DNA from 2 places in the Streptomyces tuirus genome. Region 2 is predicted to be linked to the other one. Evidence: riboswitches for the same ligand, from Rfam matches in the RefSeq annotation. Region 2 holds a riboswitch; the other holds the start of a gene.
What was found. Region 2 has a riboswitch for glycine ahead of gcvT (glycine cleavage system aminomethyltransferase GcvT). Riboswitches for the same ligand answer to the same signal wherever they lie in the genome.
Positions count from the first base shown of each region.

Region 1 (3,396 bases), 4.4 Mb from region 2:
CGCCGTCCTCGGCGGTCTTCACGACCACGACCTTCATGCCGGCCATCACGGCGCTGGCGGCGTTGGTGCCGTGCGCGGACGACGGGATCAGGCAGACGGTGCGCTGCTCGTCCCCGTTGGCCCGGTGGTACCCGCGGACCGCGAGGAGTCCGGCCAGCTCGCCCTGCGACCCGGCGTTCGGCTGGAGGGAGACCTTGTCGTAGCCGGTGACCTCGGCGAGCCGGTCCTCCAGCTCGTGGATGAGGGTGAGGTAGCCCCCGGCCTGCTCGGCGGGCGCGAAGGGGTGCAGCTGCCCGAACTCGGGCCAGGTGACCGGCTCCATCTCGGTGGTCGCGTTGAGCTTCATCGTGCAGGAGCCCAGCGGGATCATGCCCCGGTCGAGCGCGTAGTCGCGGTCGGCCAGCTTGCGCAGGTAGCGCAGCATGGCGGTCTCGGAGCGGTGCTGGTGGAAGACGGGGTGCGTCAGGTAGTCGTCGGTCCGCAGCAGCGCACCCGGAAGCCCGTCCTCGGTGGCCGCGTCCAGTGCCTCGACGACACCGTCGACACCGAAGGCGGCCCACACGGCGCGCAGCTGGGCGCGGGTGGTGGTCTCGTCGCAGGCGATCGAGACATGGTCGGCGTCGACGTGGCGCAGGTTGACCCCGTTGTCCCGGGCGGCGGCCACGACCTCGGCGGCCCGGCCCTCGACCCGCACGGTCAGGGTGTCGAAGTACGCCCCGTGCACGACCTCGACGCCACCGCCCGCGAGCCCGGCGGCCAGGACCGTGGCGTACCGGTGGGTGCGCCGGGCGATGCCCTTCAGGCCCTCCGGGCCGTGGTAGACGGCGTACATGCCGGCCATGACGGCGAGCAGCACCTGCGCGGTGCAGATGTTGCTGGTCGCCTTCTCACGGCGGATGTGCTGCTCGCGCGTCTGCAGCGCCAGCCGGTAGGCCTTGTTGCCGTCGGCGTCCACGGACACGCCGACGAGCCGCCCGGGCAGGCTGCGCGCCATCTTGTCCTGGACCGCCATGTAGCCGGCGTGCGGTCCGCCGAAGCCCATGGGGACGCCGAAGCGCTGCGTCGTGCCGACGGCGATGTCCGCCCCGAGCTCACCGGGCGACTTCAGCAGCGTCAGCGCCAGCAGATCGGCGGCGACGGTGACCAGCGCCCCGAGCTCGTGCGCCTGGTCGATGACCGGCTTGATGTCCCGCACGGCCCCGGAGGCGCCCGGGTACTGGAGCAGTACGCCGTTGATCTCGCGCTCGGCGAGCTCGGCGGGGATGCCCTCGCCGAGATCGGCGACGACGACCTCGACACCGGTCGGCTCGGCGCGGGTCTGGATCACGGCGATGGTCTGCGGCAGCGTGTCCGCGTCGACCAGGAACAGGCCCTTCTTGTTCTTGCCCAGGCGCCGCGACAGTGCCATGGCCTCGGCGGCCGCGGTGCCCTCGTCGAGCAGGGAGGCGCCCGAGGTCGGCAGCCCGGTCAGGTCGGCGACCACCGTCTGGAAGTTGAGCAGCGCCTCGAGCCGGCCCTGCGAGATCTCCGGCTGGTACGGCGTGTAGGCCGTGTACCAGGACGGGTTCTCCATGACGTTGCGCATGATGACCGGCGGTGTGAACGTGCCGTAGTAGCCGAGTCCGATCATGGAACCGAGGACCTGGTTGCGGTCGGCGAGGGAGCGCAGCTCGGCGATCACCTCGGCCTCGCTGCGGGCGCCCGGGAGGTCCAGCGCCTCGGCGCTCTTGATCACGGCCGGGACCGCGGCGGCCGTGAGCTCGTCGAGTGAGCCGTAGCCGACGTGGGCGAGCATCTTGGCGCAGGCCTCGTGGTCGGGGCCGATGTGGCGCTGCTCGAAGGGGACTGCCTCTTCGAGCTCGGAGAGCGGAATGCGGTGGGCGGTCATTACGGAGGCCTCCTGGTCGACACGACCTGCGAGGGGCACCACGGCACGGGTACCCGGACGGCCTCCCCCTCTGTCATCTCAACCTGAGAGCTTCACCGGATCGCCCGAAGGCCTCCGGCTTTCACCGTCGGTGAGAGCGGAAGCCGTCGACACCCGCCCTGCTTTCCAGAGTGACCTCGTCCGCGCGGTACGTGAGCCTGAGAGATTCCGGGGAGGATTTGCTCCTTCGGCGCCTCCGATGATGTCTGGAGGACTCTCCCGCGCGGGGTCAGCAGCCGCTGCCAGCGTACCAGCGAGGTCGACGCACGAACCTTCGAGTGGCCGCATCCCCGCTTGTACCGTTTTGTAGTGTTTACGGATGAGGTGCGACCATGTGGAGGGCCCGTGCGAACCGACATCGATCCGCGCAACCTGATCGGCCGCAAGGCGTTCGACCGCAACGGGACCAGGATCGGCACGATCGACGAGGTCTACCTCGACGACGCCACCGGCGAACCGGAGTGGGCGGCCATACGGACCGGCCTGTTCAGCAGGGACGCCTTCGTCCCCCTGGAGCCCAGCGAACTGATCGAGGGCGCCCTCCACGTCCCCTTCGAACGCGCCCTGATCAAGGACGCCCCCGATTTCGGCGTCGGCCGCCACCTCTCCCCCGAGCAGGAACTGCAGCTCTACCACCACTACGGTCTCGACGTCGCCGCCCCGCCCCCGCTGCCGGACCACGACTTCGGCAAGCTCGCGGGCACCGACGAGACGGCCTGAGACTCCGCCACGGGCACATCCCCTCCCCCATCCGGCCCTCGTAACACCAACGGCAATGGATCCGCCGCCTCCAGGTCCGGATCGTCGACCCGGAACGTCCGGACCCGCCCGGGCTCCGAGTCGGGCGTCTCGAACCGTACGGTGACCCGCCCGAGGCCGCTGCCCTGCACCCACCCGTGCCCGAACTCGGCGTGCCGCACGTCGTGCCCGGCGGGCCACCGCCGCTCGGCGAGCGACGGCTGCTCCTCGGCCGCCGTCAGTGCGTGCTCCTCGACCGTGCCCTGAGCGACCGCCCGCTCCCCCGCCGCCTGGGCGAACAGGTCCTCCTGCGTGTAGTCGGCCAGGCCGCTGACGCCCACCCCGAGGAGCCGCACCCCACCGGTCGTATCGACCGAGTCCAGCAGTCTGGCCGCCGCCTCGCGGATCACCGCGGGATCATCCGTGGGCCCGCGCAGCGTCTCGGACCGGGTGAGCGTCGAGAAGTCGTACCGCCGCACCTTGAGCACGATCGTCCGCCCCGACAGCCCGGCCCCGCGCAGCCTGCGCACACAGCGCTCGGCGAGCCGCTGCACCTCCAGCCCGACCCGCGTCCGGTCATGGATGTCCACGTCGTAGGTGTCCTCGACCGAGACCGATTTCGTCTCGCGCTCCGCCACCACGGGCCGGTCGTCGCGCGCCAGCGCCATGGCGTACAGACCGTGCCCGTGCGCCTTCCCCAGCAGCCGGACCAGCTCGTCCTCGCCCGCTTC
Region 1 covers NZ_AP023439.1:959,897-963,292, forward strand. The annotation lists gene gcvP (aminomethyl-transferring glycine dehydrogenase) at 1-1,888, opposite strand, end outside; glycine riboswitch at 2,064-2,159, opposite strand; gene IGS69_RS04575 (PRC-barrel domain-containing protein) at 2,273-2,647, shown strand; gene IGS69_RS04580 (DNA polymerase IV) at 2,566-3,396, opposite strand, start outside.
Region 1: it holds a riboswitch for glycine, as region 2 does, so the genes downstream of both, gcvP (aminomethyl-transferring glycine dehydrogenase) here and gcvT (glycine cleavage system aminomethyltransferase GcvT) in region 2, are expected to answer to the same signal.

Region 2 (3,396 bases):
GCGCCTCCATGACCGCGACCGGAGCGAAGTTCTCCGAGGCGATCATCTCCAGCGTGGACTGCTGGCGGTGCAGCTCGGCGTCGACAGCGGCGGCGACCGCCGGGTCGAGCTCGTGCAGGGGTGTGTTCAGGACGGACATAAGACTCCTCAGCCCGCGGAGAACGCGGTGTACTCGTCGGCGGAGAGCAGGTCGCCGGGCTCCTCCGAGACCCGCACCTTGAACAGCCAGCCGCCCTCGAAGGGGGCCGAGTTCACCAGCGACGGGTCGTTCACGACGTCCTCGTTGACCTCGGTGATCTCACCGGAGACCGGGGAGTACAGGTCGGACACCGACTTGGTCGACTCCAGCTCGCCGCAGGTCTCGCCGGCGGACACGGAGTCGCCCACCTCGGGAAGCTGGACGAACACGACGTCACCGAGCGCGTTGGCCGCGTGCTCCGTGATGCCGACCGTCGAGACGCCGTCCTCGGCGGCCGACAGCCACTCGTGCTCCTTGCTGTAGCGCAGCGCTGTGGGGTTGCTCATGGCCTGGATTCTCCTGTACGCGCGGGAGTGCTGTGAAAGGGGGGACTGCTGGTGAGCTGGGACGACGGGCACGGGGGCACTGCCGCGGCCCTTCGGCCAGTGTCTACTTCTGGCGCTTGTAGAACGGCAGCGCCACGACCTCGTACGGCTCGTGGCTGCCCCGGATGTCCACACCCACGCCGCTCGTGCCGGGCGCGGCGTGCGCGGGGTCGACGTACGCCATCGCGATCGGCTTGCCGAGGGTGGGGGAGGGGGCGCCGGAGGTGACCTCGCCGATCACCTCGCCGCCGGCGACGACCGCGTACCCGGCGCGCGGGACCCGGCGGCCCTCGGCGACGAGCCCGACCAGCACGCGCGGCGGCTGCTGCTCGGCGCGGGCGGCGGCCTCGCGCAGGGCCTCGCGCCCCACGAAGTCGCCCTCCTTCTCGAACTTCACCACCCGGCCGAGCCCGGCGTCGAAGGGCGTGAGGGAGGTCGACAGCTCGTGCCCGTACAGCGGCATGCCCGCCTCCAGGCGCAGTGTGTCGCGGCAGGACAGCCCGCACGGGACGAGGCCGACGCCCTCGCCGGCCTTGGTCAGGGCCTGCCACAGCTCGACGGCGTGCTCGGGCTTCACGAAGAGCTCGAAGCCGTCCTCACCGGTGTAGCCGGTCCGGGCGATCAGGGCCGGGACGCCCGCGACCGTCCCGGGCAGCCCCGCGTAGTACTTGAGGCCGTCGAGGTCGGCGTCGGTCAGGGACTTCAGGATCCCCGGCGACTGCGGCCCCTGGACGGCGAGCAGCGCGTAGGCGTCCCGGTCGTCGCGCACCTCGGCGTCGAAGCCGGCGGCACGCTCGGTCAGCGCGTCCAGCACCACCTGGGCGTTGGAGGCGTTGGCGACGACCATGTATTCGGATGCGGCGGCCTCGGTCTCGCCCAGCCGGTAGACGATCAGGTCGTCCAGGATGCCGCCGTCGGCCCGGCAGATCATGGTGTAGCGGGCCCGGCCCGGCTTCACGCCGCCGATGTTGCCCACCAGGGCGAAGTCCAGCAGGGCGGCGGCCTGCGGCCCGGTGACGGTGATCTCCCCCATGTGGGAGAGGTCGAAGAGGCCGGCCTTCGTGCGCACGGCGATGTGCTCGTCGCGCTCGGAGCCGTAGCGCAGGGGCATGTCCCAGCCGGCGAAGTCGGTCATCGTCGCGCCGAGCGAACGATGCAGGGCATCGAGCGCGGTGTGACGGAGTTCTCCTGTACTGCTCACGGTCGGTGTCTCCAAGGGGCATGACGGGCGAGGGCGTTCCTCCCCATCTGTCATCGGAACCTGAGAGGTTCGCCATGACCGCACCGGTCCATGGCTTGCACCTTGGGTGGAGCCGCGTCCCCGTCGAGGACAGGGGCGGCCCGCTTTTCAGATGTGCCTCGCCCGCGCGGTAACGGGGCCTGAGAGATTCAAGGGAGGGACTTGCTCCTTCGGCGCCCCAGCTCTTGCGGTGCTGGGGACTCTCCCGCGCGGATTCAAACGGCCGGTATGCAGTTGGCGCGCACATCATTGCACGCATCCTTCCGGCGCGGCAGGGGGACCTTTCACAGGGAGTGCACGAGTCCCGCGCGCCGGGCACGACGACCTGTGGCAGCCCTGTTGCAGGACGGGAACGTAAATGAGAGGCCAGCCGCATTACCTTCTCTTTACACTCGGCGGGGATGGGACTCCGTACCTGGCCCCAGGGGAGGACGATCACGGTGAACAGGACCACCGCGTACGCGACGACGGGCATCGCGCTGCCCGAGCAGCCGGCCGCCGCTCCGGTCCGGGCGGTCCGCGCCCCGGCGCCGGCGCCGGTCGTCCGCGACCTGCGCGACCGCCCCGGGGGCGGCCCGCACGCGCTGCTGTTCGGCCCCCGCGACCTCGTCGTGGTGACGGGCCTGCCCGGCAGCGGCAAGTCGACGCTCATGCGCCGCACCGTGCCGGGCCGGCGCATCGACTCCCAGGACACCCGCGACCGCTGGGAGCGCCGCATGCCGCGCGCCCTGCCGTACGCGCTGTACCGCCCCCTCGTCCGCCTCTCCCACTACGCCGGGCTGCGCCGCGCCCTGCGCACCGGGGAGGGCGTCGTCGTGCACGACTGCGGCACCCAGGCCTGGGTCCGCCGCTGGCTCGCCCGCGAGGCCCGCCGCCGGGGCGGCACGCTCCACCTGCTCCTCCTCGACGTCACCCCCGAGCAGGCCCTGGCCGGTCAGCGCGACCGCGGCCGCGGCGTCTCGCGCTACGCGTTCCTGCGCCACCGCGCGGCCGGCAACCGCCTCCTGCGCGCGGTGGAGCGCGGCGACCTCCCCGCCGGCTGCGGATCGGCCGTCCTCGCCGACCGGGACACGGCGAACACCCTGCACAGAATCGGCTTCACGGGCTGAGCCCGCGCCGTCCAGCACAGTCCCGGTTCCCGCTGCTCCCGGGCGTCCGTCAGCCGTTAGCCTTTGAGCCACAGCAGTGGTTCCAGGCAGGCGGTAGGCAGATGGACATCCCGGCGGACTTCTCCGCGGACTTCCCGGCGCAGACGCAGACCCACCCGCACGGCGGTTGGCCCGGCAACGAGCTGGAGGAGGTGCTCTCGGCCTCCCTCGGTGCCGGACCGGCGGCCGGCGGGCGGATCGTCGAGGTGCTCGGCCGGAGCTTCGTGTGGATCCCGCTGCCCAGCGGCGGCGGCCCGCACAGCGGCCCCCTCGACCTGCCCGGCATCGAGATCGACGGCCAGGCGTTCGTCCCGGTGTTCAGCTCCGAGGAGCAGTTCCGGCAGGTCGTCGGCTCCCACATGTCGTACACCATCGCGCCCGCCGTGGAGTTCGCCCGCGGCCTGCCCCCGCACGCCGGCATAGCCGTCAACCCGGGCGGTGTGG
Region 2 covers NZ_AP023439.1:5,323,987-5,327,382, forward strand. The annotation lists gene glyA (serine hydroxymethyltransferase) at 1-139, opposite strand, end outside; gene gcvH (glycine cleavage system protein GcvH) at 148-525, opposite strand; gene gcvT (glycine cleavage system aminomethyltransferase GcvT) at 629-1,765, opposite strand; glycine riboswitch at 1,803-1,922, opposite strand; glycine riboswitch at 1,923-2,022, opposite strand; gene IGS69_RS24590 (AAA family ATPase) at 2,245-2,913, shown strand; gene IGS69_RS24595 (enhanced serine sensitivity protein SseB) at 3,015-3,396, shown strand, end outside.